2 regions of the Isoalcanivorax beigongshangi genome follow, and region 1 is predicted to be linked to the other one. Evidence: predicted binding sites of a transcription regulator. Region 1 holds the regulator's gene; the other holds the start of a gene.
What was found. Region 1 encodes FNR, which switches genes on or off when oxygen is low (the NO sensors DNR and NnrR bind a similar motif). Its sites were predicted from a motif close to TTGATNTANATCAA; they were not measured.

Region 1 (15,383 bases):
GCAGTTCTACCCCGGTTCGCCGACAATTCTGGATCAGTTGCTGCCAGCGGACTCGCCGCTGCAACTGTGCGAACTGCACCCACAGGAACACAATGCGCTGGAGAAACTGTTCGAGCGCAAACCCCGGGTACACATCCATCGCCGCGATGCACTGGAAGCACTGGGCGGGCTGTTGCCACCCACCCCACGCCGCGGCCTAGTTCTAATTGATCCCAGTTATGAACAAGGCCAGGACTATCGGCGAGTCGGGGAGGCGGTGTTGCAGGCACACCAGCGCTGGCCGCAAGGTGTGATCTTGCTGTGGTACCCGTTGCTGGGTGACGAACGGCACTTGCCGATGCTACGTAATCTGGTGGCCAGCTCGATGCCAATGCTGCAGTGCGAGTGGGCCTATCGGCCGCGCGGTGCCGGCATGCACGGCTCCGGCATGCTGGTGGTCAATCCCCCATACCTGCTTGCAGAGCAACTCAACGGTTTGTCCGCCTGGTTCGGCTCCTTGGTCCAAGCCGGCAGCCCTTCATTGCTGATCCGACCGCACAATCTGAGTTAAGAGGGCGGCCGGCGGCCATAGATCACCAAATTTGATCGTTTTGAAACACCGCCATGGTGTCCGCTGCGGTGCAGCTGTGGTAGATTACTGGAACTATCGTACAAGAAAAGAGTCCAGCAATGCCGAGGCAGAACGCATGAGCGGATCACCCACACACCCTCTCTACGATGTCATCATCGTCGGCACCGGCGCCGGTGGCGCACCGCTGGCCTGTCATCTGGCTGAAGCTGGGCAGCGCGTGCTGCTGCTGGAGGCCGGCCGCTCGTGGCGCGCGGACCAATATCCGGACAACGAGCAAGATGCATCTCTTCGTCTGATGTGGGGCGGCGGGCTGGAACCCTCCAAAGACGGCGCACTGGCACTGCTACGTGCCAAAGTGGCCGGCGGGGGCACGGTGGTGAACCAAGCGTTGCTCGATCGCTTCGATGAGGATGCCTTTGAAGCGTGGCGCCAACAAAGCGGGCTTGCCGAGCACAGCAGTCAACACTTCCAGCGCTACTACCAGTTGACCGAAAGCGCACTGGCGTTGGAGTCCATCGCCCGCAGCGATTGGAATGAAAACGCACGCCTCTATGTGGAAGGCTTCGAACAGCTCGGCTACGGCTGGTCGCCACTGCGGCGCGGGCAGGCCCATTGCAATGTGGCCGACGGTAACGATTGCGTACGCTGCCTAGGCGGCTGTCCACGTCAGGCCAAACAGAGCATGACGGTGACTTTCCTGCCACGGGCCCTGGCCGCCGGTGCGGTCATGGAAGCCAACTGCGAGATCGCCGGCTTGGTGGAGGGAGGGCAGGGCGTCACTGTGTATGGACGCCAAGGCGGCCGCAATGTGACCTTCCACGGCCGCCGCTGCGTGCTGGCCGCCGGCGCCCTCGGCAGTACCGCGCTGTTGCTGAAATCCGGCTATGGCAGCCAACTTCCCGCACTTGGTCACCACTTTTATTGCCACCCCCAATTTGTCAGCTTGGCGCTGTACGACCGCAATATCGACGCCCACAAGGGCAGTTTCCAAGCGGTGAAGTCCGAAGAGCCGCGTTTTAGGGCTGCTGGTTTCAAACTGGAGAACGTGTTTGCTGGCCCCCTCGGCGTCGCCTTCCTGCTGCCACAAATCGGCGCCCGTCACCAGCAGGTGATGCAGCGTTTCCGGCAGCTCGCCTGTATCGAGGTGGCGGTGCGGGATGTCACACCGGGACGAATCTCGCTCGATCGCCGCGGCCGCATCAGCGTCGACAAACCGCTGGCAGCGCCGGAGTTGACGCGTGCCAAAGCCGGTCGCCAAGTGATCCACGACATCTACCGCCAGACCGGGGCGGAAGAGGTGATTGATTCGCCGACCAACATCGGCCTGCATTTGATGGGCGGTTGTGTGATGGGCACTGATCCGCGCCGCTCCGTGGTGGATGTTGGCTTCCGTGTGCACGGCAGCCGCCGCGTGCATGTGGTGGACGGTAGTGTATTTCCCAATGCTCCTGGCATTAACCCGTCGCTGACCATCATGGCGATGGCCCATCAAGCGGCGGAAGCGCTGCTCGGGCAGACGTTGTCACTGCCAACCCTCGTCACGGAGCGCGCATCATGAGCGAACTAATGCTGAGTGCGGCCGAGCTGCGTTGCTGGCGCAACGTCGGCCACGCGTATCTGCCGGGACAGGGCGGCCTGCCGTCCTATCGCGACACTGATGCTACCGACCACTTGCCGGCCTTGCTCGCCGCTGGCGATGCGGACGATATCGCCAGCCTGCGGCTGGTGGTGCGTGTTCTCGGTAGCTTGCCGGGGCCGCTGCCGGGATGGCTGGTGCGCACGGTGGCGGCGGTGGCACACACCCGGCTACCCGGGTCCGGATTGTTTCGCCTGCTCGATATGGGCCTGCGCGGCGTCATCATCAGCAGCTACTACAACGGCTTGGATCGCGATGCCGAGGGCCAATCCAAGCGCTACCGCACCATGGGCATCCACATTCACTGCCGTCCCGATTGAGGTATTACCGTGACCGACGCTCAAACCCACGCTCAGACGCTGTTTTCCCGCGCCCGCGCCGCCCAATCACAACTGGCGGTTTCCACCCTGTCAGAGCGACTGGCGGAACTCGGGCAGCTGCAGCAACGCATCCACCAACAACGTGACCAGATCGCGGATCGGATTGTGGCAGATACCGGCAAGAGCCGAACCGATGCCCTGGTGTCGGAGTTGCTCGGGGTGCTGGATTATCTGCAATGGTTGCAAGGTGCTGCTCCGGCTGCGCTGGCCGATGAAAAGGTCTCCACACCTCTAGCGCTAATGGGCAAGAGCTCGCGCATTTGGTACGAAGCGCTGGGGGTGGTGCTGGTCATCACCCCGTGGAACTATCCATTCCACATCGCCATGACCGCTATTGCTCCGGCCTTTGCTGCCGGCAACGCTGTGGTACTCAAGCCCTCCGAGCACACGCCGCTGACCGGTCTAATCGAATCCCTGGTGGACGGCCTGCCGCTGCTGTCTGCGGCGCTGCAGATTGCGCAGGGCGCCGGTGAAATGGCAGAAGCACTGATTGCCCAGCGACCAGACCGGGTCAGTTTCACCGGTAGCGCGCGCACCGGGCGCCGTATCCTTGCCCAATGTGCGCCGCTGCTGGTGCCGGTGGATCTGGAGTTGGGCGGTAAAGACGCCATGCTAGTGTTCGAGGATGTGGATCTTGAACGCACCAGCGCCGGCGCACTGTGGGGAGCGCTGACCAATGGCGGCCAATCCTGCACCGCAGTCGAGCGTCTTTATGTCCACCAAAGCCGTTACCCGGAGATGGTGTCACGCTTACGTGACCGCCTTGATGCGCTCGTGGTCTGCAGCGGCGACACCGGCAATGCTGACATCGGGGCCATGACCACTGATTTCCAGCTGGAGATCGTCCAGCGTCATTTGGCCGATGCGGCAGCCAAAGGCGCGACTATCCACGGCGGCGGCCGCATCGGAGATACTCGCATGCTGCGGCCAGCACTGGTCACCGACGTGCGTGACGACATGCTGGTGGTACAGGAAGAAACCTTCGGGCCAATCCTGGTCGTCCAGCCTTTCCAGGACGAGCAGGATTCAATCCGGCTGGCTAACAGCACCCCGTTCGGGTTGTCCGCCAGTGTCTGGAGCAAGGATCTCGCGCGCGCTGAACGGGTCGCACGTGCACTGCGGGTAGGCGCAGTGTCGATCAATAACGTGATGCTCACCGAAGGCAACCCAGCGCTACCATTCGGCGGGGTCGGCGAATCCGGCTATGGCCGCGCGAAGGGCGTTGAGGGCCTGCGCGGCATGGTGCGCAGCAAAGCGGTACTGATCGACAAGCAGAGCAGCAAAATCGAAGCCAACTGGTTTCCCTATACACAGGAAAAGTTTGCGCTGTTCGGTGGCCTGATTGACGGTCTATTCGGCCGTGGTCTAGGCCGCTGGGTAACCTTCGCCAAGGCCGGTCTAAAGCTTGAGAAGCAGGCGCAACTGCCGCGCAGTAACGGTTCCGACCAATGAGCGCAGCGCTTCTCTCCGCACTGCAGCACGCCTTGATAAATCAACCGCTGCCGGCGGCAGTGCTGGATCTGGATGCTTTTGATGCCAACCTGACAGCACTCTTAACACGTGCCGGCCGACATCCTCTGCGTATTGCCAGTAAGTCGCTGCGAGTGCCGGCACTGATCCAACGCGTGCTCGCCGCCGATCCGCGCTGTCAAGGGGTGCTGTGCTTCCATGGGCGCGAGGCCTGCGCTTTGGCAGAGCAGGGCATCACTGACCTGTTAGTGGCGTATCCCACGGTGCAGCCCGACACCTTGCGAGCAGTGGCCGAGCAGCTGCGACAAGGCCGCCTGATTACGCTGATGGTGGATGATGCCGAGCAGGTTAAGCGCATCGCCGAAATCGGCGAGCAGGAGCACGTGGTATTTCCACTGTGCTTGGACGTGGACTTGTCGCTGCCACTGCCAGGGCTGCATTTCGGTGTGCAGCGTTCACCAATCCGTTCTGCCAGCGCAGCAGTGGCCTGTTTCGACGTAATCCGTGCACTGCCAAGTGTTCGGCTCGAGGGTGTCATGGGCTATGAAGCGCAAGTGGCGGGAGTCGGTGACCAAGTGCCCGGGGCGGCGCTGAAAAACCGCTTGATTCGCCGCCTGAAACAGCTTTCTCTGCCGCGTTTGGCCGCCCGTCGCCAAGCGGTGGTCAATGCGCTGGAACAGGCGGGCGCCAAGTTGCGTTTCGTCAATGGTGGTGGCACCGGCAGTCTGGAAACCACTTGCAGCGATCCGTCGGTGACTGAAGTCAGTGCCGGCAGTGGCCTGTTTGCACCGGTACTATTTGATCACTATCAGGATTTCCAACATTCGCCATCGCTGTTCTTTGCGCTGGAAGTGGTGCGCCAGCCTCAGGCCGATGTCGTCACCTGTGCCGGTGGCGGCTACATCGCATCCGGGGCTGCCGGCAGCGACCGCCTGCCGACGCCGGTGTGGCCGCCGGGTCTGAGTTTATTACCACTAGAAGGGGCAGGGGAGGTGCAAACCCCACTGCGAGGCTCACGGCTACCGGCAATCGGCGATGCGGTGCTGTTCCGTCACGCTAAAGCCGGCGAGCTGTGCGAGCGCTTTAATCAGGTGCTGGTGGTGCAGGGCGGTACCGTCACTGGAGGACTGCCTACCTACCGCGGGCTCGGATGGCAATTCATGTAACAACCCACCAGTGAACGGGCCGCCGGCAGCGGCAACCGGTATGCTATGCCGATTCGCAATCGGGAGTGATGCATGCAGGTTGTTTCTCCGGTGCGCCTAGCGGTGGTGCTGGCGCTGTTGTCCGCCCTCGGCCCGTTGGCCATCGATACTTACCTTCCCGCACTAGTACGCATGGCCGATGATCTCGGCGGCGCCGTGCACCAAGTTGAAACCTCCGTCAGCCTCTATCTGATCGGCGCGGCTTTTGGCCAGTTGTTTGGCGGCCAACTCAGTGACCGCCTGGGTCGCAAGCAGGTCGCGGTGGGCGGCCTGCTGTTGTTCCTGTTTGCCAGTATCGGGATCGTGCTGGCCGACTCGATCACTATGCTGTACCTGATGCGCCTGCTGCAGGCGTTCGGCGGCGGTGCAGCAGTGGTTATTTCTGCCGCCTCGGTGCGCGATTTTTACAATGGTCGGGAAGCCGCACGGGTACTGACCACCATCGGGCTGATCATGCTGGTGGCTCCGTTGATTGCGCCGGCTGTGGGTTCACTGCTGCTGCACCTGTGGAGCTGGGAATCGATTTTCATGTTCTTGGCCCTGTACGCGGCGATCATGCTACTGGTGCTGGTGCGTGGCCTGCCGACCCGCCCGCCACGACCGCAACCGGGCGGCGCCTTGGCCGGCTACGGTCGCGTACTGTGCCACCGCCAGGCGATGGGCTTCATTCTTGCCAACGCCATGGGCTTTTCAGCGATGTTCATGTTCATCACTGATTCTGCCTTCCTTTACATGACCCATTTCGGCGCCACTGAAGCACTGTTCCCAGTGCTGTTCGGTGCCAATATCGTGTTAATGCTGCTGCTCAACCGGCTCAACGTGGTGTTGCTGCGCCACTACGATCCGGCGGTGATGCTGCGCTGGGGCCTTACGCTGCAGTTGCTCGGTGCCAGCGTGTTCCTAGCCCTAGCAGTGACTGGTTTGCTGACGTTGGCCCTAGCGGTGCCGCTCGTCATGCTGGTGGTGGGGGCGGTTTCGCTGATCGTGCCGAACGCCATGGCCAGCTTCATGGCGTTCTTCGACCGCGATGCCGGCGCGGCCAGCGGTCTCAACGGCGCGCTGCAGTTCCTGCTGGCCGGTATCCTTGGCTTCCTTCTGACCCACTTCCACACCGAATCGGTGCTACCGATGGCGGTTGCGATGCTCGGCTCTGTCTTGCTAGCCAACGTCGCCTTTTACGGCCTTGCGCGTGGCGACGGATCGCAGACCTGAAGGCAGGGGAGAGTGGCCCCGGCAGCGGGGCCACCGATCGCCACATTTCTTGTTGCCGTGTACTCGCCCGAGGCTATATAACGGAGCGGGGCGGTCTCGCTCCATTAATATCAATAACATAGCAGCCAAATGGAGCCGCCATGAGTCAATCTCTTCTGTTGCCGATGATCACCCTTGTTGCCTGGAGTTGCGTGATGCTGGTGTGGATGCTCGCCCTGCGAGTGCCAGCCATCTTCAAGGCTAGGATGCGTCTCGATGCTAAACGCCCGCGTGGTGAACAAATGGCAGAACTGCCAGCAAAGATTCGCTGGAAAGCAGACAACTACAACCACTTAATGGAGCAACCGACGTTGTTCTACGCCACGGTGGTGGCGCTGGTGTTGCTGGGCAGTACCTCCAGTGTGGCGCTGGGTTTGGCTTGGGCGTATACCGGGCTGCGCGTGATGCACAGTCTGGTGCAATCACTGATTGACTCGGTCGAAATTCGCTTCGTGGTGTTCGCGCTGAGCACGTTGGCGCTGTTTGGTTTGGTTGGCATCGCTTTGCAGTTGGCGCTGCAGGTGGCTTGATACGGTATTTGGCAGGCAGCGCACGCGCTGCCTTTCAAGATCGAGCTGGGGTATGGAGCACTGCGCTCGGCAAAGAAGGATATCCAGTGGCATCTTGCACTGCCTAGACTCACCGATAAGACGTGTAATGTATATTATGTCAAATGACGTACTCATTAAGGCCAGACAGGTCGCCCAACTGTCGATCAGCACCTGGCTCGCCCCAATGGTCAGTCTATGTCGACACCCCGGACCCTAGTACACCACAGGTTTACACCGATCGACCTGACATCACCGGGACACTGCCGCACCTTCAGCTAGCCAGCTCTCCGTTGACGTGCATCAACTCGCTTTCTAGCCTAAACGTCATTATCACAGCCTCCCATATGGCACTGGCGCCGGAGAGTCTGAATGAGTTGCTGGAACCCCGACATCATCAAGCGTTACGGCGGACATGGCCCGCGTTACACCTCCTATCCTGCGGCCAGCAGCTTCCATGAAGAAATCACCGACCAGGACTACCGCGACGCGTTGGCGGACGGCAATAACGCCAAGCGGGCGCTGTCGCTGTACATGCACATCCCCTTCTGCGAGCACGTCTGCTATTACTGCGCCTGCAACCGCATCGTCACCGGTGACAAACGCATCGCCGAACCGTATTTAGAAACATTGCTGAAGGAAATGACGCTGAAAAGCGCGTTGATCGACAGTCAGCGGCCGGTGGTTCAGATGCACTGGGGCGGCGGCACGCCGACTTTTTTTGACGATGCCCAGCTAACACGCTTGATGCATCAAACCGGCCGCTTGTTCCACTTGCTAGATCAGGATCGGGGGGATTACGGCATCGAAGTAGACCCGCGTACCGTCACCAGCAGCCGACTGAGCTTGCTGCGCGGACTTGGTTTCAACCGCCTGAGCTTCGGCGTGCAGGATCTCGACCCACGAGTACAACAGGCAGTAAACCGGGTGCAGCCGTTCGAGACGATTCTTGCACTGTTCCGCAGCGCCCGCGACTTCGGTTTCCGCTCCATCAATGCAGACCTGATCTATGGCCTCCCCTGGCAATCAGAAACCTCATTGGCACGGACGTTGGAACAATTGGGTGCACTCGATCCCGATCGTATCTCGCTCTATAACTACGCCCATCTTCCGAGCCGGTTCAAGGTGCAGCGTCAGATCGATGAAACCACCCTGCCCTCACCCTCTGAAAAGCTGCGCATGCTCACCCGCGCCGGCAGCATGTTGGAAGAAATGGGCTATCAGCTGATTGGCATGGACCACTTTGCCAAGCCCGATGACGCGCTGGCACAAGCACAGCGAGACGGCACGCTGTGCCGGAACTTCCAGGGCTACAGCTTGCACGGCGATGCCGACTTGGTTGGTTTCGGAGTCTCATCCATCAGCCAACTCGGCACCTTATACGCCCAGAACGCACGCCAAATCGATGACTGGCAGATGTCGCTGAACCAAGCCCGATTCCCGGTGCGACAAGGCTACCGGCTTGATCAGGACGACGAATTACGTCGCGATCTGATCATGACGCTGCTGTGCGGTATGCAGTTGGATTTGGAACAATTCGGCCAGCACTGGCAGATCGACGCTGCCAATTATTTCCGCGCCGAGTTGGACTCGCTACGGCCGTTGCTGGCCGACGGGTTGGTCACTTTCGATGGACGCCTGTTGCAGATTACTGAAATGGGACGCTTAGCGGCGCGAGCTGTGGCCATGGTGTTTGATCGCTATCAAACGCCGCAGACCGCCACCCGGTTTAGTCGTATCATCTGAGGACCCGATCACACTACCATGCAAAATTCGGTGGTGGTCGTATACTACTGTAGTGTGACATCCCCACCCTCAGTGCAACCGGAGACGACCTTGACAGTCCGAGTGTCCTGCAACGATTGCAGCCTCAGCCAGATCTGCTTGCCACTAGCCGTGGAGCCGGAACAGCTGGATGAGCTGGACCGCATGATCCGCCGCGGCCGCCCACTGAAACGGGGCGAGCACCTTTACCGTGCCGCCGATTCCTTTGAAGCGGTCTACGCGGTGCGCAGTGGCGCGCTGAAAACGTATTCCATGTCTGAAGAAGGTGATGAGCAGGTCACCGGCTTCTACCTGCCCGGCGAAATCGTCGGCATGGACGGCATCGGCACCGCCCACCATGTGTCTTCCGCCAAGGCGCTTGAAACGTCCACCGTGTGTGAGATTCCATTCACCCAGCTGGAAGCCTTGTCGACCAAGATTCCGACCCTGCAGCGCCATTTCTTCAGCCTCATGAGCCGCGAAATCCAGGAAGATCGGATGCTACACATGCTGCTTAGCAAAAAATCGGCGGATGACCGTGTGGCATCGCTGATCCTCAGTATCGGCGCGCGCCACCAGCGCCGTGGCCTGTCCAATACCCAGTTCCGCCTGCCGATGTCACGCTACGATATCGCCAACTACTTGGGGCTTGCCGTGGAAACCGTTAGCCGAATATTCACCCGGCTTCAGCAGCAGGAACTGATCAGCGTCGACGGCCGCGAAATCCAGATCCTTGATCGCCCGGGCCTATGTGGCGATTCTCGCAAAACCTGTACAAGCTGATACCTGTCCCAGTCGCTGCGTCACAGTGAGGTGGTCATGACCCCGGTCCTAGCAGTACTCGAACCCGATCTTAAATGTCCGCAGATGGCGCTGCTCAAGGCCGCCCATCTGGCCCAAGAGAACCGCCGGCGGCTGCGGATATTCGTCAATATTTACGCACCAGCGCTGGTCCGCGCGACCAATGGTTCCAGTGAACACTTCGAGCGCGCCAAGGCGTCGCTGGAGCACAGCTGGCGGCAGCGAATCGCGCAACTGCTGCAGGACTGCAGCGAATGTCGTAGCGAAGTGGAAATCCTGCTGGCCTGGGAAAAAGACGACGAGAGCGCCCTGCGCGATGTCATCTTGGCCGACATTCCGGAATGTGTAGTGATTCAGAGTGGCGATGAAGGCACTACCGGCCTTTCGCGGCTACTGCTGACACCACGCCACTGGATCCTGTTGCGCAAGGCGCCCTGCCCGGTGATGTGCGTATCGTCCCTGCCCTGGCGCGGCGCTGTGGACGTGCTGGCGGCAGTGGATCCGGATCAAGACGAAGGCGCGCTCGCCGGCCTCAACGCCGAGGTGGTCAAAGCAGCGCGGCATTTCAGTGATGCACTCGATGGCACGCTGCGTCTCGCTCACGTGATTGAACATCCGGACGACAATCTGCTGCTGATTGTGGGCGAAGGCCTACCGACTTACACCGTCGATATGAAGTCAGTGCGCGACTACTACGTGCAGCGTCTGAACCAATTGTGTGAACAGGCTGGTCTCGAGCATAGCAACCAGGTGCTGCTGGAAGGTGAGCCGGCCCAAGCGCTGGCTGCCTACCAAAGCGAACACGCACCGCAGTTGCTGGTACTCGGTACGGTACAGCGAGACCCGCTGCGCCGGCTACTGTTCGGCAGTACCGCAGAAAAAATCGCTCTTAATGCGCAGGGCGACTTCCTCGCGGTAAAACCGGATGGCTTCCAATCGCCTTGGCAAGACTGAGCGCCCCGTCGCTGCCTGGTCTCATCCCTGCGCGGAGGCTGGGCGGCGAAATACCAGCGTGTCGGCATCAGAATCCGCTGCCGCAAAGCGGTAGCCGGCCACGTCGAACTGCTCCAGATCACTGACCTGCGTCACCCGGTTTTGCAGCACCCAAGCGGCCATCAAGCCCCGTGCTTTCTTGGCATGGAAGCTAATGATTTTATAAACGCCGTTTTTCTCATCCAAGAACTGCGGCGTCACAATGCGCTGCTGCAAGCGGGCCGGCTTCACCGCACCGAAATATTCCTGCGACGCCAAGTTGAGCAAGGTATCGGTCTGCTGCGCAGCCATGTCTTCACGCAGCAAGTCGGTAATGCGATCACCCCAGAACTGGTACAGGTCTTTGCCACGTTCATTGGCCATGCGGGTCCCCATCTCCAGTCGATAGGGACGCATCATGTCCAGCGGACGCAGCAGCCCGTAAAGCCCGGACAGGATGCGCAAACGCTGCTGGGCAGCGTCGAGATCAGCGGCGGAAAAACGACTCACATCCAGCCCGGTATACACATCGCCCTTGAAGGCGAATAAGGCAGGCCGTGCGGCGCCCTCATCCATCTGCGGCTGCCAGTCAGCGAACCGCTGCACATTCAATTCCGCGATGGCATCGCTGACTTTCATCAAGCGCGACAAATCGGCGGCCGACATTTTGCGCGCCTGCTCGATCAGCAAAGCACTGTGTTCCAGTTGACGTGGCTGGCTCGGCGTTAGTGCCGGCAGCGGCGACTGATAGTCCAGTGTCTTGGCAGGGGAAACAACGATCAGCATCATGGGCCTCCTAGGTGTTACAGGCATTATAGTAAGGCGCCCCGCTTCCACCACCGCTCCACTGGCTTGCACGAGGTTTTCCATGCTTAGAGTGTTGTTGATGATCGCAGTCCTAGTGGCTGCCGTGGTACTGCTGTGGTTTAGCTGGCACCAGGGCCGCCGTCCGTTCGCGGCCGCCTGTGTGGCAGTGCTAGCGGTATTCGGTGTGCTCGGCGTGGCGCTCTTGGAAGCTGATCGCAATGAGCTGGTGGCGCTGGCGCCCAGTAGTGTTCGGCTGACCGTAGAACAGGTGCGACCACTGGAAACCGGCTTGCGCGTCAGTGGCCGTATTTACAACTTGGCCGAGCATCCGCTGGCTCGGGTCCAAGCGCGTGCACTGGTGCGGGAGTGCCTTGCTGATCAGCCTTGTCAGGAGCTGGCTTCGGCTCCCTTGCGACTGCAACAGCATGTGCCTGTGGGCGGTAGTTATCCCTATTCGCAGGTCGTACGCCTGCCCGCCACGCTGCTCGGCGATCAGCAGCAAGTGACGGTAGAAGTGATGGCGGTGGAAGGCTATCAACAAGGCGGCGTCTGAACCGCTCAGTCACTGCGGCTTGGCCTGCAAGCGGCAAAACGTCAGAATGCCCCGGTTTTCCCATAACCAAGGGTGGAGCAATGTCTTCTAGCGGCTTGATTCCCGGTGTGCCAACGGCAATTTCGGAGGGTGTCTGGCGGGTGCTGGCACCCAATCCTGGCATGATGACCGGGCCCGGCACCAACAGCTATCTGCTGGCATTGCCGCATGGACTGGCTGTGTTAGACCCCGGTCCGGCGGACAGCCAGCACGCTGCGGCGCTGCTGGCCGCTGCAGAGCAACTGGGACAGCCGCTGGTGGCGGTGATCGTCACCCACACCCATCGTGACCACTCCCCTGCCGCGCAATTGCTTGGTGATCTGCATTGCCACGGCCCATTGGCGCCGGACGACGGCCTGCAGGACGAGGCTTGGCAGCCCGACACGTTAGTGGAAGACGGCTACCGCCTAGCTTTGGCAGACGGCCGCCATCTGCGCGCCATCGCCACTCCCGGCCATGTCTCCAATCACTTCTGCTATTTGGTGGAAGAAACCGGCGTGTTGTTCAGTGGTGACCACTTGATTCAGGGTTCAACGGTGGTGGTGGCGCCACCGGCAGGATCGATGTCGGCCTACCTCCGCTCCTTGGCACGGCTGCAATCCGAGCCGTTGTCGCTGCTGGCGCCCGGTCACGGTGATGTGGTCAGTCACCCACAGGATTACATTGAATACACCCTTGGCCACCGCCAACGCCGCGAGGACAAAGTGGTGCGGATGCTCCGCGAACAACCCGGCAGCACTGTGGCGGAACTGGTAACCACGGTGTATGACGACACGCCAGTATTTCTGCATGGCGTGGCATCACTGTCACTGACCGCGCACCTGATCAAGCTGCAAGAAGAGCAACGCGCTGAACTGGTGGCGGACCGCTGGACGCTGTGCTGAGCCGCAGCGTCATAGCCAGCCGCGGAATTTGAAGTACAGGTACGGCGCCACCCCGGACAGGAACATCAGCCCCAGCGCGAACGGGTACCCCACATCCCAATTCAGCTCCGGCATGATCTGGAAGTTCATGCCGTAGATGCTGGCGACCATGGTTGGTGGCAGGAACACCACAGCGGCGATCGAGAACGTTTTGATGATCTGCGCCTGTTCGATGTTGATGAAGCCCTGAGCGGTATCCATTAGGAAGTTAATTTTTTCGAACAGGAAGTTGGTATGGGTCAGTAACGTCTCGATGTCGTGCTGCACCTCCATGCACAGCGCGCGTCGCTCCGCATCGCTGCGGATATGGCGCAGTAGGAATGAAATGGAGCGCTGGGTATCCATCAAACACAAACGGATTTTTCCGTTGCTGTCTTCCAGCTTGGCCATACGGTCGATGGCGTCTTCCATCTTCGAGGTTTCATCCTCAAGCACCATCTGGCTGACGTTTTCCAATTGTCGGTGGATGTGCTCCAACGCATCAGCAAGGTTTTCTACTTTCTGCTCAAGAATACTGAGCAAAATGTCGAACGGCTCATCGGCTTTTACCCAAGCCCGGCGCGCGCGCATCCGCATCAGTCGGAAGTCCGCCACCTCGGTATCGCGTAGCGTGAGCAGCTGGTCACCCGCCAGCACGAACGCCACCGTGGTGGTGCGGTGCCGCCCTTCACTCTGGTAAAGAAACAGCGAGTGCACATGGATGCCAGCGTCATCGGTGAAGAACCGCGCCGACGCTTCGATTTCCTCAACATCATCGAAATCGTCCGGCACGATACCCTTGCGCAGCTGATTCAACAGCGCGGTTTCGTCGTCCTCGGGATCGACCACATCAATCCAACGCGCGCTGCGCAGTGCTTCCAGATGCTGGGCATCAGCGCCGCGCTCCCGCAGCGTACCGCCCTCGATATCGAACACATAGATCATTCAGCTATCCCTTGGCGAGTCAGGATCCAGACGTCACAACTGATCATGCTGTGCGTTGATGACGGCAATCCGAGCCATCACAACAACCAGTAACTGGCAACAATGGCAGCACTGAGACCGGCTACATCCGCCGCCAATCCACACCACAGTGCATAACGCATGCGGGTGATGCCGACGCTGCCGAAATACACCGCAAGCACATAGAAGGTGGTTTCGGTGCTGCCTTGCATTACCGCTGCCAATTTTCCGGCGAAAGAGTCCACGCCGTGGGTATTCATGACATCGAGCATCATCGCCCGCGAACCGCTGCCAGTGAGCGGTTTCAACAGTGCCACCGGCAGCGCGTCGACAAAGGCGTCATCCACACCGAGCGCCTGCACCAGCCGCCGAATCCCTTCTAACAACAAATCCAGCGCCCCGGCTTCGCGTAGCAACGCGATCGCCACCAGCATCGCGACCAGGAATGGGATCAGCCGGACAGCGGTTTCGAAGCCTTCTTTCGCCCCCTCGATAAAAGTGGCATAGGCATCCAGCTTGGCGCGATGGGCCGCGATCAGGAACAGCGCCACCACCCCCAACAACACGCCATTACCAATGGCACTGGACCAGGTCGCGGCGGCATCACCGGCCACCGAGGTCGACAACCAGGTCAGCAGCGCCAGCAGCCCAACCCAGAGCCCGGCGGCCCACAGCAGAGCGGGTTGCATCAATGAGATTTTTTGCAGTCGCGCCGTCAGCCAGACGCCCACGAACGTAGACGCGGTAGTAGCAATCAGCATTGGCAGATAGACATCGGCGGGGTCCGCCGCACCCTGCTGCGCTCGGTACATCAGCACCGTGACCGGAATCAGCGTGACCGACGAAGTATTCAACACCAGAAACATGATCTGGCTGTCGCTAGCGGTGTCGCGGGAGGGGTTATGCGCTTGCAGCCGCTCCATCGCCTTCAATCCCAATGGCGTGGCGGCGTTGTCGAGCCCGAGCACGTTGGCGGACAAGTTCATCGCCACGGGACCCAGCGCATCAGGATGTTTTTTTTCCGACGGCATCAGCGCACCGAGCAACGGGTTCACCCGTCGCGCCAGCGATTCTGCCAATCCGCTTTTCTCCGCCAGTCGGAAAAAACCGCTCCAAAGCGTCAAAATGCCAACCAGTCCCAGACTGACTTTGACACCTAGGTCCGCTGCCGCCAGCATGGCCTGCACGCTGTGGGACAAGGCGTCCGGTGCGCCAAAAACGGCGCGGACCAACGCGGCAACAATGCCCAACAGCAAAAAACCAATAAACAGAAGGTGCATGTGCGCTACCGTGTTTCCCGTTCGCGCACATAGCCTATACTGACTTCCTCTTGCATGGCGACCGGTTCCTGATGATGACGCAACGCCCTAGTTCCCTGCTTCAATCTGCCGCGCTGGTGCTGCTGCTGGCAGCCGGTGCATTGCAGGTGTCCGGCGCCTTCAGCCGCGACACGCCGCCGGCCACGGCCAAGGCTGCCGAACAGGCGCCGGGGATGTTGCAACCGGAACCGGTGCATGCCGA
Region 2 (15,383 bases), on a different contig from region 1:
AGAATTCACTTCAGATGGAACCACCCACACAATCTGCCCTGCAGTGGCTACGCCATTTCCCTAAAGGCCACGTACTGGCCTGTGCGGCGCTGGCCGCCATCGTCACCCTTGCGCTGGTGCTTGCGCCTGACGATGCCACTTCCACTGCAATGTCTACCCGAGCACTGGCACTCCCCTCTCCGGAGCAGCTATCACCCGCAAACGACACCCTCGCCGATGACGCCCCCTTTGACACGCCCACTGCCGCGGTGGCTACTGCCAGTTTTGGCCCTGACTGGCACGATCTCACGGTCCAATCCGGCGACACGCTGTCGGCACTGCTCCAGTCGATCGGCGTTTCCATCAGCGATGTGCACCGACTGGTCACCGCCGACGAGCGTTTGAAAGCGTTGACCCGCCTGCGGGTCGGCGACGTGGTCCGCGCGGCACTGAATGATGACGGCCAGCTGGTAGCTGTGGAGTACCGCCTTTCCCAACTGAAATCGCTTTCCGCCGAGCATGATGGCGAGCAATGGGAGGTAACCGAACACGAGCGTCAGTACGACCGCCAGATTCGCTATGCCGAAGCTACTATCACCGATTCACTGTTCATGTCCGGCCACCGCGCCGGCATGACAGACAACCTGATCATGCAGTTCGCCAATATCTTTGCTTGGGATGTGGACTTTGCGCTGGATATTCGCGAAGGCGACACCTTTCGGGTGATGTTCGAAGAGCTGTATGTGGACGGCGAGAAAGTCGGCACCGGCAACATCCTGCGCGCTGAATTCCTACACCGCGGCAAGCACCTAACGGCACTGCGCTACGACGCCGACAACGGCCAGGGCCGCTATCTGGATGACCGAGGCAATGCACTCCGGCGCGCCTTCATCCGTACTCCGGTGGAGTTCGCCCGCATCAGCTCACGCTTCAACCCCGGCCGCCGCCACCCGATTCTCAACACGCTGCGCGCCCACCGCGGCGTGGATTATGCGGCGCCTACCGGCACGCCAATTCGCGCCACCGGCGATGGCAGGGTGGAGTTTGTCGGCAGTAAGAACGGTTACGGCAACACCGTAGTCATTAAACACGGCCAGCAGTATTCAACGCTGTACGCACACATGAGCCGCTTCGCCGGCGGTTTGCGCTCCGGCCAGCAAGTCCGCCAAGGCCAGACCATCGGCTATGTGGGCATGACCGGCCTCGCCACCGGCCCGCACCTGCATTACGAATTCCATGTCAACGGCAGTCACCGCGATCCGCTCACGGTGCAGCTGCCGATGGCGCAAGGCATCAGCAGCCAAGAACGCCCTGCTTTCTTGGCCCGCGCAGAGGCCCTCAAACAGCAGATGGACATGCACCGCCATGCCTTCGCCTTTGCCCGCAACGAGCCGTGATGGGCTGTTCATCGGGCTGATGTCCGGCACCAGCGCCGATGCGGTGGACGCAGCGCTGGTGCAAGTTAGTCCTGGCCAAGCAAAGGTCATGGCGCTACATAGCCTGCCGCTTCCAGATACCGTGCACGACCGCATCGTCGACCTAAACCGTCCCGTGCCGCAGGATCTGGACCGGCTCTACCGCCTTGACGTGGAGCTGGGCGAGCTGTTCGCCGACACCGTCGAGCGGCTGCTGGACGCGGAGCGACTGGATCGCCGCCGCATTATCGCCATTGGCAGCCACGGCCAGACCATCCGCCATCGCCCTCACCTCGGTTTCAGCACCCAGATCGGGCGACCAGACCTGATTGCTCTGCGCACCGGCATCGACACCGTCGCAGATTTCCGTAACCGGGATGTGGCACTCGGCGGCCAGGGTGCGCCGCTGCTGCCGCGCGTACATCAAGCGCTGCTGGCAAAGGCGGGCGAACGCCGCGTGGTGCTGAATTTAGGCGGCATGGCCAATATCACCCTGCTGGATGGTGAAGCGCTGGTGGGCGGCTTCGATACCGGCCCCGCTAACGTGCTGCTAGATGCTTGGCACCGCCAGCACCGCGGCGGCCGCTTTGATCCAGACGGTGCCTGGGCCGCATCGACCTCGCCAGACCCGCTGCTGCTGCAACGGTTATTGAATGACGATTATTTCTGTCTGCCACCACCGAAAAGCACCGGCCGTGAGCACTTCAGTCTCGATTGGTTGCAGCACCGTCTAGTCGGCACCGAGAGCGCTGCTACCGTGCAAGCCACCCTCGCCCAACTCACCTGCCAGTCAGTGGTGGATGCCATCGGCAGCTTTGCGCCCGCGCGCCTGATTGTCTGCGGAGGCGGCGTGTTCAACCGCCAGCTGATGACCGGCCTGCAGCAGTTACTGCCACAAGCAGAGGTGGAGAGCGTGGCCGTCCACGGCCTTGATCCAATGGCAGTGGAAGCCGCCGCCTTCGCTTGGTTTGCCTGGGCCCACCTCAACCGCATTCCCGCCAACGCCCCGCAGGTCACCGGCGCTTCCGGCCCCTGCATACTGGGCGCCCTGCACCCCGGACACCGCCCGTGATGGACCAACTGCCACCCGCCGCCGTATTGATCGAAGCAGTGAACCAGATCATGCCATACGGGAAATACGCCGGGCGGCCACTGCTGCAGCTCCCGGAGCCTTATCTGGTCTGGATGCATCGGCAAGGCTTTCCGAGCGGCAAACTCGGCCAGCAATTGGCGCTGATGTATGAAGTGAAGCTGAACGGACTGGAAGGGTTGCTGCAGCCGCTACTGCGCGGCTGAGGTCAAGGCGTCAAATCGAGAACGACGAACCACAGCCACAGGTGGACGTGGCATTAGGGTTCTGCACCACAAAGCGCGACCCCATCAAACCTTGGTCGTAATCGATCTCAGAACCGGCCAAGTACTGCACACTCATGGCATCCACCAACAACGCGACATCACCGTTTTCGATCACGGTATCGTCGTCACGGGTCTGCTCATCGAAGGTAAAGCCGTAAGAGAAACCTGAACACCCACCGCCGGTGATATACACCCGCAGCTTGAGCGCCATGTTGCCCTCGTCGTCGCGCAGTGCGCGGACTTTGGCAGCGGCTCGATCGGTAAATGAGAGAACAGCAGAATCACTCATGGGGCGTCGTCTGGTAGTGATGAAACGGGCCCCATGGTGAGATGCCGCACTAAATCAGTCAAGTATCGGCCGACGCCGCCTTGGCTTTGCCCTTGTCCGGCGCCGGCAAATGTTTCGGCGCACCCTCCTTCACCAGCTTGCCGTTGACCTGGGCGCCCACCACCATTTCGATCAGGTTGTAGTAGACGTTGCCCTCAATCACCGCCTTCTCCGCCAGCTCCAGCTTGCCGACCGCATAGACATCGCCTTCGACGCGACCGTTGATGAGGATATCGCCTACACGGATCTCGCCTTTCACCGAGCCGCTCTCACCGATCACCAAGCGCCCCCCATCGGCGCTTACGTGTACATTGCCTTCCACCCGGCCCTGCACATGCAGGCCGCCGGTGAACTCAATATCGCCGGTGACCTTGGCACTGGATGCGATCAATGTGTGATTACAGAAGTTGTCCCGTCCCTTCTTATTACCCCGACCGAGCATGCTCTGTGTTCTCCTCAACCCTATTCCAGCCAAATGTGCGTTCCACCCGCTGGCCGCCACGGCCGCTGGCCGTCGCTTCGACCCTGACCGCGCGCGGCGTAACACCTTCCGGAAGGTGCACCCGCCCGGTCAATTCCTGGAAGTACCGGAACCGGAACGCGGTGGAACTGTGCTCCTCGCTGAGCCACTGCGCTGCCGGAATATCGACCCGCTGGTTGCCCCGCACCCCTTCGAGGATCATCGCCACATCGCCGGCGATGAAATTGTTGTTGTCCCCGACCTGTGACAGCACAAGACGGAAGCTGTATTCGCGATCATGCTCAGTAGCCGCCACATGGAAACGCGAAATCTGCAGGCCCTGCTCACCATTTTCCGGGGCCATGATGCTTTTATAAAACGCGACAGTTTCCTCCAGCTCAACGATCTGGTCGCGTAGACCACGCAGTTCACCACGCACCTGCTCCTGCGCCTGACTGCTGACTTCACTGGAGGTGCGGTGCACGGCTAGGTCATCACGGGCTTCACGCAGGTTGGTCTCCATCTGCGCCAGCTGCATGCGCAATCGCTGCTGCTCCAGATTGCTGCCCCAGCCTTCACTGCCGCTGACCAGCACCCCGACCAAGAACGCCAGCACTACTGCCAGCCCCCCGAGCACCGCCCATAACCAGCGCTGACGCCGCTGTCGCGTCACATCCACCGGCATCAATGTCAGTTCGCGAACCACCTTTTTGCGCGCCTTCATCAGGGCAGCAACGCTGGAGCGTCGAGCCCCATGGTTTCAGGCAGGTCGAGCATGATGTTCATGTTTTGCACCGCTTGGCCGGACGCACCTTTCACCAAGTTGTCGATCACGCTTAGCACCAACACCACATCGCGACCTTGCGGCCGGTGCAGCGACAATCGGCACACGTTAGCGCCCCGCACGCTGCGGGTCTCCGGGTGACTACCCAGCGGCAGCACATCAACGAATGGCTCACTAGCGAAGCGGTCCTCGAACAGCGTCTGCAGATCTTCCAGCGACAGCGTCGGGTCCACCAGCTCCGCAGTCAGCGTCGCCTGCATACCGCGGATCATCGGTGCCAGGTGCGGCACAAACGTCAGCCGCACTGGGTCTGATGCCAGCCACCCCAACCCCTGCTCGATTTCTGGCAGATGACGGTGCCCAGAAGCGCCATAGGCTTTGAAGTTGTCTCCGGCTTCGGTGAGCAGATTGGGAATGCGTGCTTGGCGCCCGGCACCGCTGACGCCGGACGCCGCAAAAGCGTTCAGCCGCTGTACATCCACCAAGCTTTGCTCCAGCAATGGCAGAAAACCAAGCTGCACCGCGGTGGGGTAGCAGCCGGGGTTGGCCACCAGCCGTGCATCGCGGATTTTGGCGCGATTCATTTCTGGCAGGCCGTACACCGCCTCCGCCAACAGCTCCGGACATGCGTGCGGCTCACCGTACCAGCGCGACCACAGTTCAGCATCGGTGAGTCGGAAGTCAGCGGACAGATCCACCACCCGCACGCCGGCCGCCAGCAGCTCCGGCATCATGCGCATGGCCACGTTGTGCGGCGTGGCGAAGAACACCAGATCACACTGCGCCGCCAGCGTGGCCGGATCCGGATCGGTGAACGCCAGGTCATAGTGACCGCGCAGGTTTGGGAACAAGTCAGATACCGGCTGCCCTGCCTCGGTCCGCGAAGTGATCACGGACACCGTGACACGCGGATGGCTGGCCAGCAGGCGCAGCAATTCGACCCCGGTGTACCCGGTCCCGCCGACGATACCGACCCGGAAGGTCTGGCCCGTTGCTTTCATGTTCACACTCCTGCGCCCCTGTGCGTTGTCAGCGGGCATCATAAAAAGGCACTACCGCTCCGGCAACCACCGCTGGCCACCGGACTGAGCTATCATGCCCGCTTCCTGACTGTCTGTCCGAGGGGAGTTGCCGATGTTGTGGGTTGAAGCACTACATATTGTCGCGGTCGTATCTTGGTTTGCCGGCCTGTTCTACTTGCCGCGCTTGTTCGTCTACCACGCTGACGCCAAGGACAGCCTTAGCAACGAACGCTTCAAGGTGATGGAGCGCAAACTGTTCCGCGGCATCATGACCCCGGCCATGATTGCCACCCTCGGCCTCGGCATCTGGCTGCTGCATTTGCAGGATTATATGTGGCTACGTTCCGGCTGGCTGCACGCCAAACTGACGCTGGTGGTGCTGGTGGTGATCTACCACCACCTTTGTCTGATGCACATGAAACGCTTTGCCCGTGACGCCAACACCCACAGCCACGTGTATTTCCGCTGGTTCAACGAAGCCCCCATCGTGTTGCTGCTCGGCATCGTGATCTTGGTGGTGGTGAAACCGTTCTGAGGCCCGCAGCGATGAAACCCAACATTCTGGTGATAGCCGGTCATGACCCCTCCGGTGGTGCCGGCATCCACGCCGACATTGAGGCGATTCACAGCCTCGGCGGCTTTGCCGCCACCCTGATCACCGGGCTCACCATCCAGAACAGCCAAGAAGTGCGGGGCTTCGAGCTAGTGCCGGTGGAGCTGCTACTGCGGCAAGCCGACTGCCTGCTGGACGACATGCGCTTCGATGCGGTGAAAATCGGCATGACCGGCAGCGTGGAGATGATCCACGCCATCGCGGGCTTGCTCGACCGCCTGCCCGGAGTGCCGGTGGTGGTCGATCCGGTGCTGGTGGCAGAATCCGGCGGCGCCCTGTCCGCCGGCACGGTACCGGAGGCCATGCTGCGCGAGTTGCTGCCGCGCGCCACCATCGCCACTCCGAACCTACCCGAAGCGCAGCGTCTGGCTGGCAGTGACGACCTTGACCGCTGCGGCGAGCGGCTACTGGCGAGCGGCTGTCCGGCGGTGGTGATCACCGGCACCCACCACGACACCACCGACGTACACAATCATCTGTTCACGGCGACGGGTCGCACCACCCTGAGCTGGCCGCGACTGGACGGCGCCTATCATGGCAGCGGCTGCACGCTGGCCGCCGCCACCGCCACCCTGCTCGGCCATGGCCATAGCCCCGCCGAGGCGCTGGCGAGAGCGCAGGACTATGTCCACCAGTGCCTGCGCCGCGCTTGGCGTGCCGGTAAGGGACAATTGATCCCCAACCGCTTGCCCTGAGCCAGTGCCATGACCGCACTTTCCGGACTGTACGTCATCACCGATCCGCAGCTGCTCCCCCCGGCACAGCTTATGCCAGCCTGTGCCGCCGCCTTGGCCGGCGGCGCCCGCATTCTGCAATACCGCGACAAACCCGCCAGCGCCGAACAACGCCTGCGCCGCGCCCGCGACCTGCGCGACCTGACCCGTGAGCACGGCGCGCTGCTGATCATCAATGACGACCTCGAATTGGCGCTGCGCTGCCACGCCGATGGCGTACACCTCGGCCAAGGTGACGGCAACGCGGCCGACGCCCGCCGCCGGCTGGGACCTGATGCGATTCTCGGAGTGACCTGCCACGACCGGCTGGATCTCGCCCGCAACGCCGCCGACCAAGGCGCCAGCTATGTGGCGTTCGGCCGCTTTTTCCCGTCACACACCAAGCCCCAGGCGCCGCCGGCCAGCATCGATATTCTCACCGCCGCCCAACCCCTCGGCCTGCCCCGGGTAGCGATCGGCGGCGTGAATGCTGATAATGGCGCGCACCTGATTGCCGCCGGTGCCGAAATGCTGGCAGTGATCCATGCCGTATTCGGCGCTCCGAATATCGAGGCCGCCGCCCGCCGGCTGGCCGCATTGTTTTTCCCATCACCACGTTGACGACGGCTCCGCCCGCAGGCGTTCGAGCGCCGTGACGTGGTTTTTCCCCTGACGAGGTGACCCATGGTCCGCAAGCATTCTGAGCAGCTGTTCCGCGCCGCCCGCGAAGTGATTCCCGGCGGCGTAAACTCCCCAGTCCGCGCCTTCAACGGTGTCGGCGGCAGCCCGGTGTTCATTCACCGCGGCGAAGGCGCCTACCTGTTCGATGAAGACGACAACCGCTACATCGATTACGTCGGCTCTTGGGGCCCGCTGATCCTCGGCCACGGCGATCCCGACGTGCGTGCCCGCATCCACGCGGCGGTGGACCAGGGCACCAGCTTCGGCGCGCCCACTGCCGTGGAAATCGAGCTGGCACAGAAAGTCTGTGAGCTGATGCCGTCGATTGAGCAGGTGCGCATGGTCAGCTCCGGCACCGAAGCCACCATGAGCGCTATCCGCCTGGCGCGCGGCTTCACCGGCCGCGATCTGATTGTGAAGTTCGAAGGCTGCTATCACGGCCACGTCGACAGCCTGCTGGTAAAGGTCGGCTCTGGCGCCCTCACTCTGGGCGTGCCCAGCTCACCGGGCGTACCGGCCGCGGTGACTGAGAACACGCTGACCCTGCCCTACAACGACCTGGCTGCCGTGCAGGAGTGCTTTGCCGCCCAGGGCGAGCGCATCGCCTGCATCATTGTCGAGCCCGTGGCCGGCAACATGAACTGCGTGCCGCCCTGCGCCAGCTTCCTGGAAGGTCTACGCACGGTATGCGATGAGCACGGCAGCTTGCTGATTTTCGATGAAGTGATGACCGGCTTCCGCGTTGCACTCGGCGGTGCCCAAGCGCTGTATGGGGTGCGCCCGGACCTGACCACGCTTGGCAAGATCATCGGCGGCGGCATGCCGGTGGGCGCGTTCGGCGGCCGGCGTGACGTCATGCAGCACATCGCCCCGGCCGGCCCGGTGTACCAGGCCGGCACCTTGTCCGGCAACCCGGTCGCCATGGCGGCGGGGTTGGCCACGCTGGAGAAAATCGCGGTGGACGGCTTCCACGAGCAGCTCACTGCCCGCACCACCCGCCTGCTGGATGGCCTCGCTACCGCCGCCCGCGAAAGCGGCATCGCCATGACCACCAATCAGGTCGGCGCCATGTTCGGCCTGTTCTTCACCGACCAGACCCGGGTTGCGCGTTTTGATGAAGTGATGAAATGCGACGTGGAACGCTTCCAGCGTTTCTTCCACGCCATGTTGGAGCGCGGTGTGTACTTGGCACCGTCCGCCTTTGAGGCCGGATTTGTGTCGGCCGCCCATACCGACGCCGATATTGACGCCACGGTGCAGGCCGCGCGGGAAGTGTTCTTGGCCGGCTGCTGAGCCGATCAGGCCGAGCGGGGCTTCCCCGCTCGCAATGTGTCTGCACGCTGGCGCGCATCCTTGGCGCCAGCGCTGTTGCCCTGCTGGGCGCGCACCGCAGCGATGCGCTCCCACAACTCCGCCCGCCATTCATCATGAGCCGGCGCTTCACGCAACGCTCGCATCAGCAAACCTTCTGCCGCACGCGGCTGCCCCTCTTGGATACGCAGCTCCGCCAACTCCCGGTACAACACCGTCGCCTCGCCCGGGCCGGCCACATTCAGCGCCCGCTCCAGGTACCGCCCGGCCTTGCCCAGGTCCTGCTGTCGCCGCGCGCCCTGGGCCGCTGACAACAGGCTGTAAGTCGGCGACGATGCGGCAATCGCCACCGGCGGTAACGCAGTGGCCGGCTGCTGGGGCGGCAGCTGTGGAATCGTACGCGGGCCGGCGCCCGTGTCACCGCCCGGAGGCGTGACGGCACAAGCGCCCAGCGCCAGCGTCAGACCTACCACCATCAATCGAACAGTCGTCGCAGCCATCCTCGTCGCTCCTCACCGGCCGGCGTCTGGCGCGCCGCCGCACATGCACTCAACACCCCTGGAATGGAAGGGGTCCACATCGGATACAGCACCGCACCGTCACAACCGGCGTCGGAGCGCGTCTTGCCGTCCGGCTCCATCCACACCCACTCGACATCCACCGGCGGGTCCATGCGCAAGCTGCGCTGAGGCAGCTTCGCCATCACCTGAGTCCAGACCGGCAGCGCGGCACTGCTACCGGCCACACCTGCTGGCTGATTGTCATCACGGCCGATCCACACCACCGCCAAGTGATTGCCGCTGAAGCCAGCGAACCACGCGTCGCGCAGACCGTCGCTGGTGCCGGTTTTGCCGGCCACCATCAGGTCGTGAGGCAACGTGTTGTAGGCAGCGCGGCCGGTGCCCTCGCTCATTACCTTCACCATCGCCCACTGGGTCAGGTAGGCCGGAGCCTCCTGCACCACCGGGTCAGCCGAGACCGGATAGCGCGCCAGCGGCGTGCCGTGCAGATCCAGCACATCGGTGATCGCCCGCAGCGGGGTGCGGAAACCGCCGGTAGCCAGCGGCTGATACATCACCGCCACTTCAAACGGCGTCATGTTATGGCTGCCGAGAATCAGGCTCGGGTAGGGGCGGATATTCCCCTGCACACCCAGCCGCTGCAGCGTGGCGATGATCGGCTGCAAGCCGACATCCATGCCCAGCCGCGCCATCGCCTGGTTGCGCGAGCGCGCCAGCGCTTCCGCCATCGGCATCGGCCCCATCGAGCGGTTGTCCACGTTCTTCGGTGCCCACACCTGGCCATTGGGCATCGACACTTCGAGCGGCTCATCATTAATAATAGTCGCCAGTGAGAAGCGCTTCGGCTGCTCCAGCGCGGTGAGCACCACCATCGGCTTGGCCAGCGAGCCGATGGGCCGCAACGCATCTAACGCCCGGTTGAAGCCGGCGCTGCGCGGTGTGCGGTCACCCACTATCGCCAATACATCGCCTTGGTCGGGCGCCGTAATCACCACTGCCCCATTGAGCTGCTGGCTGCCGTCGGCATCACGTTGGCGCAGCGTACGGGCCAAAGCATCCTCGGCCGCCAGTTGGGCCAGCACGTCGAGCGTGGAATGGATCTGCAGCCCTTCACTGGACAGCGCCTCGGCTGGGTAATCACGGGCCAACTGACGGCGCACCAGATCAATGAAGGCGGGGAAGGCGTACAGCGCTCCGGCGCCCTTGGGCACCACATCCAACGGCCGTTCCAGCGCAATGCCGTAATCACGCTCGCTGAGCAGCCCTTGCTCATGGGCCACGGTCAGCACCACATTGCGGCGACGCTCGGCGCGCTCCGGATTGCGGCGCGGATCGTAATAGCTGGGCCCTTTGAGCATGCCGACCAGCAACGCCAACTGGTGCGGCTCCAGCTCCTCCAACGCGCGGCCGAAATAGAACTGCGCCGCCAACCCCATGCCGTGGATGGCCCGCGCGCCGTCCTGGCCGAGGTAGACCTCATTCAGATAGGTTTCGAGGATTTGTTCTTTTTCATAGTGCAGCTCCAGCAGCACTGCCATCGGCAGCTCCATCAGCTTGCGGCCGATGGTCCGACGCTGGGACAGGTAGAAGTTCTTCACCAGCTGCTGAGTCAGGGTACTGCCGCCTTGAGACACGCCGCCGGAGCGCAGGTTGGACCACACCGCCCGTGCCAGACCTCGCGGCGACACACCGTGGTGCTCATAAAAACCGCGATCTTCCACTGCCAACAGCATGTCGTGCAGCAACTGCGGGGTATCGCCTAGGCGCACCAGAATGCGGTCTTGGCTGTGGCCGGGGTGAATACTGCCAACCTGCAACGGCTCCAGCCGCGCCACCGGCAACGTGCTGCCATCAGCGGCGGCCACCTTCTGGATGCGGCCGTTAGCCAGTGTCAGCCGTAGCTGCCGGGCCGGCTCACCGCCGTCGCTGTCGCGGAAGGCGCGAGTATGCAGCAGCACCGTGCCGCCCTGGCGCTGGTAACTGCCCGGCATCGGCGCTGACGCGGCATTGCGGTAGCGCAGCAGCGCCAGCATCTGCTCCAGATGCTGCCATTCCAAAACCCGGCCGCTGTACAGCTCCACCGGCTGGGCATAGACCCGCGCCGGCAGCTGCCATTGATGAGCATCGAAACGTTGGCGCACCTGCGCGTCCATCCACACCAGCACCACCGCTGCCACCAGCAGCAGCACCGCGAGGAGTTTCCACAGCAGTGACCAAGGGAAGCGTCGGCGCGCACGGCGTCGGACTTGTTTTTTCGGGGGGCGTTTTCGAGACATGGCGCAGTATACGGATGGAACGATGAGGTTTGGCAACAGAGCGTCTAGAACGCATAATGTTTCGCCATTTTTTACGGAGTGTTGGGATGTCGCCCCTCTACGATGTGTACGCCATCGGCAACGCCCTGGTGGATACCGAATTCGTCGTCAGTGACGCCTTCCTTGCCGAGCACGGCATTGCCAAGAGCCTGATGACGCTGGTGCCCCAAGCGCAGCAGCTGCGTACCATCGCCGCCCTGACTGCCAGCGGTGAGCCGCGCAAACGCGCCAGCGGCGGCTCTGCCGCCAATACCGCAATGACGGTGCAAGGTCTGGGCGGACAGAGCTACTACTCCTGCCGCGTGGCCGACGATGACACCGGCGCCTTCTACGTGAATGACCTGTTAAGCGCCGGCGTCGGCACCAACATGCATTCGCACCGGCCGCAGGGCGTCAGTGGCACCTGTCTGGTCATGGTCACGCCGGACGCCGAGCGCACCATGAACACTTTCCTCGGCATCTCCGAGCAGGTGTCGGTGGACGACCTCGACGAACAAGCCCTAGCCCGCAGCCGCTGGGTCTACTTGGAAGGCTACCTGGTGACCTCGCCCAGCGGGCGCGCTGCGGCCATCCGGCTGCGCGAACTGGCCGAACAGCATGGCGTGAAGGTGGCGATGACGCTGTCAGACCCGTCCATGGTCCAATTGTTCCGCGACGGACTGTCGGCAATGCTGGGGGCTGGTGTCGACCTGCTGTTTTGCAATGAGGACGAGGCGCGCCAATTCACCGGCACCGACTCGGCGGAAGCGGCGCTGCAAGCGCTGTCCGCGGTCGCTCGCCAGGTGGTGGTGACCTGCGGCGCAAGGGGCGCATTAATTTTCGACAGTGGTACAATCCACGCCGTTTCTGGAGTGCCCACCCAGGCGGTGGACACCAACGGTGCCGGCGACACGTTCGCGGGCGCCTTTCTCTATGCAGTGGCGCGTGGCCGGGACGTGCAGACCGCCGGCACCTTGGCCTGCCATGCCGCCTCGCAAGTAGTGAGCGATTTCGGCCCCCGTTTGTCCGGGGACGCTTTGCGTTCACTACGTAGTCAAGTTCTGGGAGAGTAGGCATGTCCGAAGTGCGACTTTGTGCGCGCAACGAACTCGAGGAAGGCGCCGCACGCGGCTTCCAACTCGGTGCCCACTCGGTGCTGGCGGTAGTGCAGGACGGCCAGCTGCATACGTACTGGAACTGGTGCCCCCATCTGGGGATTGAGCTGAACTTCATGCCTGACCAGTTCTTGGACGACCAAGCTCAGTTCATTACCTGCGCAAACCATGGCGCTTTGTTCGAGATCGAATCCGGAGAGTGTGTATCGGGTCCGTGCCATGGGGAGAAACTGGTTGCGATCACCCACGACATCCGCGATGGGGATGTCTGGATCACGCTGGAGAACGCCCCGGCCTGAGGTGTGCCCGCACGTTTGGGCACTCTTGCTTGAAGGCCACCGCTTGCCAGCCATTTCGCAGCAGAACCGGACACGTCCGGTTCAATTTTGACCTTGACGCAAGTCAACAGGCTTTAAAATCACACTGTTAACGTGCAAGCGCACAAATCTGCAAGGACCTCAGCATGCAAGAGTCAACCGCGCCTCCGGTGTACAACTACAGCGTTATCCGAAAATTCGCGATCATGACTGTGATCTGGGGCATCGTCGGCATGTTCGTCGGTGTCTGGATCGCAGGCCAACTCGCGTGGCCCGCCCTGAACTTCGAGCTTCCGTGGACCAGCTTCGGCCGTCTGCGCCCGCTCCACACCAACGCGGTGATCTTTGCCTTTGGTGGCTGTGCGTTGATGGGAACCTCCTTGTACGTTGCACAGCGCACCTGCCACACCACGCTGGCGTTCCCGCGCTTGGCGAACTTCGTGTTCTGGGGTTACCAACTGGTCATCGTCCTGGCAGCCATCACCCTGCCGCTGGGCTACACCAGCACCAAGGAATACGCAGAGCTGGAATGGCCGATCGACATCCTGCTGGGCGCGGTGTGGATTTCCTACGCCATCGTGTTCTTCGGCACCCTGGCCAAGCGCACCACCAGCCACATCTATGTGGCTAACTGGTTCTACGGCGCCTTCATCCTTGCCGTGGCGCTGCTGCACATCGTTAACAGTGCTGCGGTGCCGGTCAGCTTGTTCAAGTCCTACTCCGCTTACGCCGGCACCATCGATGCCATGGTGCAATGGTGGTACGGCCACAACGCCGTGGGCTTCTTCCTGACTGCCGGCTTCCTCGGCATGATGTACTACTATGTGCCGATTCAGGCGCAGCGTCCGGTGTACTCCTACCGCCTGTCTATCGTGCACTTCTGGGCATTGATCGGTATCTACATGTGGGCCGGCGGCCACCACCTGCACTACTCCGCACTGCCTGACTGGGTACAGTCGGTTGCCATGGTGTTCTCCATCGTGCTGTTCGCCCCGTCTTGGGGCGGCATGATCAACGGTGTCATGACCCTGTCCGGCGCCTGGGACAAGCTGCGTACCGACCCCATCATCCGCTTCCTGATCGTGTCCCTGTCGTTCTACGCCATGGCCACCTTTGAAGGCCCGATGATGTCGATCAAGACCGTGAATGCCCTGAGCCACAACACCGATTGGACCATCGGTCACGTGCACTCCGGCGCACTGGGCTGGGTAGCCATGATTTCCATCGGTGCTATGTATGTAATGATCCCGCGCGTGTTCGAGCGTAAGGGCATGTACTCCACCTCCTGGATCAACGTGCACTTCTGGCTCGCCACCATCGGCACCGTGCTCTACATCGCTGCGATGTGGGTATCCGGCATCATGCAGGGCCTGATGTGGCGCGCTGTGAACCAAGACGGCACCCTGATGTACAACTTCGTGCAAGAGCTGGCCGAGCGTCAGCCGTTCTACATCGTGCGTTTGGTCGGCGGTGCCCTGTTCCTGCTGGGCATGGTGCTGATGGCCGCGAACGTGTACCTCACCATCCGTGGCTCCCGTGACGCTCAGGGCGCTGACAACAAGCTGGTGGAGGCATAATCATGTCGAGCAATAGCAAACACGCCGTCATCGAGAAGAACGTTGGCCTGCTGATCGTGCTGACGCTGATCATCATCAGCTTCGGCGGCTTGGTCGAAATCGTGCCGCTGTTCTGGCAGAAGGCCACCACCCAGCCGATCCCGACCCTGCGCCCCTACACGGCGCTGGAAATGGCGGGCCGCGACGTTTACATCCGCGAAGGTTGCCACGTGTGCCACACCCAGATGGTACGCCCGCTGCGTGCTGAAACTGAGCGTTTCGGCCCGTACACCGTGGCTGGCGAAGACGTCTGGGAGCACCCGTTCCTGTGGGGCTCCAAGCGTACCGGTCCGGACCTTGGCCGCGTTGGCCTGCGCCCGATCACTGAACAGTGGCACCGTGAGCACTTGCGTGACCCGCGCTCAGTGGTACCGGAGTCGAACATGCCGGCCTACCCCTGGCTACAGCGCAACAAAGTGAACTGGGCCACCATGGAGCGCACCCTGAACGTGTTCCAGAAGAACTTCGGCGTGCCCTACACCGATGAAGACATTGCCGAGCAGCTGGCCAAGACCCGCGAAGGCGGCGAATGGGCAAATGTGACCGAAGAAGATGCCGTTGTTGCTTACCTGTTCTCTCTGGGCCATGCGCGTGCAGAGGTGAAGTGATGAGCTATTACGCTATTTTCACGCTGGTTTTCTTTGCAGCGTTCATCACGATGGTGGCCTGGACGTTCCGTCCGGGCCGCAAGAAGCATTACCAGGAGCTGGGCGCGCTCCCCGTCGAAGACGATAAAGCCCGCATGAACAACGCTGTCTCTGGGGAGAGCCATCGATGAGCAATTTTTGGAACGTCTATATCGTCATCATCGTGGTCGGCAACCTGATCGGTTACGGTCTGCTGCTGATCGGCAACTCC

Region 2: a site for FNR is predicted at 12,985-12,998, ahead of ccoN (cytochrome-c oxidase, cbb3-type subunit I). Genes of this name have one in related genera too.

The regions. Positions count from the first base shown of each region.
Region 1 covers NZ_JBGCUO010000001.1:1,619,418-1,634,800, reverse strand. The annotation lists gene AB5I84_RS07400 (23S rRNA (adenine(2030)-N(6))-methyltransferase RlmJ) at 1-550, shown strand, start outside; gene AB5I84_RS07395 (FAD-dependent oxidoreductase) at 687-2,129, shown strand; gene AB5I84_RS07390 (hypothetical protein) at 2,126-2,527, shown strand; gene AB5I84_RS07385 (aldehyde dehydrogenase family protein) at 2,537-4,039, shown strand; gene AB5I84_RS07380 (amino acid deaminase/aldolase) at 4,036-5,223, shown strand; gene AB5I84_RS07375 (multidrug effflux MFS transporter) at 5,296-6,474, shown strand; gene AB5I84_RS07370 (MAPEG family protein) at 6,615-7,043, shown strand; gene hemN (oxygen-independent coproporphyrinogen III oxidase) at 7,434-8,807, shown strand; gene fnr (fumarate/nitrate reduction transcriptional regulator Fnr) at 8,898-9,608, shown strand; gene AB5I84_RS07355 (universal stress protein) at 9,645-10,580, shown strand; gene yaaA (peroxide stress protein YaaA) at 10,602-11,384, opposite strand; gene AB5I84_RS07345 (hypothetical protein) at 11,485-11,958, shown strand; gene AB5I84_RS07340 (MBL fold metallo-hydrolase) at 12,039-12,881, shown strand; gene corA (magnesium/cobalt transporter CorA) at 12,891-13,844, opposite strand; gene AB5I84_RS07330 (nucleoside recognition domain-containing protein) at 13,922-15,142, opposite strand; gene AB5I84_RS07325 (carboxy terminal-processing peptidase) at 15,217-15,383, shown strand, end outside.
Region 2 covers NZ_JBGCUO010000002.1:270,804-286,186, reverse strand. The annotation lists gene AB5I84_RS12980 (peptidoglycan DD-metalloendopeptidase family protein) at 15-1,376, shown strand; gene AB5I84_RS12975 (anhydro-N-acetylmuramic acid kinase) at 1,345-2,466, shown strand; gene AB5I84_RS12970 (DUF3820 family protein) at 2,466-2,690, shown strand; gene erpA (iron-sulfur cluster insertion protein ErpA) at 2,701-3,039, opposite strand; gene AB5I84_RS12960 (bactofilin family protein) at 3,098-3,520, opposite strand; gene AB5I84_RS12955 (DUF6776 family protein) at 3,504-4,262, opposite strand; gene argC (N-acetyl-gamma-glutamyl-phosphate reductase) at 4,262-5,323, opposite strand; gene hemJ (protoporphyrinogen oxidase HemJ) at 5,457-5,879, shown strand; gene thiD (bifunctional hydroxymethylpyrimidine kinase/phosphomethylpyrimidine kinase) at 5,891-6,652, shown strand; gene thiE (thiamine phosphate synthase) at 6,662-7,291, shown strand; gene hemL (glutamate-1-semialdehyde 2,1-aminomutase) at 7,355-8,644, shown strand; gene AB5I84_RS12925 (tetratricopeptide repeat protein) at 8,650-9,162, opposite strand; gene mrcB (penicillin-binding protein 1B) at 9,138-11,459, opposite strand; gene AB5I84_RS12915 (adenosine kinase) at 11,546-12,550, shown strand; gene AB5I84_RS12910 (Rieske (2Fe-2S) protein) at 12,553-12,891, shown strand; gene ccoN (cytochrome-c oxidase, cbb3-type subunit I) at 13,056-14,486, shown strand; gene ccoO (cytochrome-c oxidase, cbb3-type subunit II) at 14,489-15,133, shown strand; gene AB5I84_RS12895 (cbb3-type cytochrome oxidase subunit 3) at 15,133-15,303, shown strand; gene ccoP (cytochrome-c oxidase, cbb3-type subunit III) at 15,300-15,383, shown strand, end outside.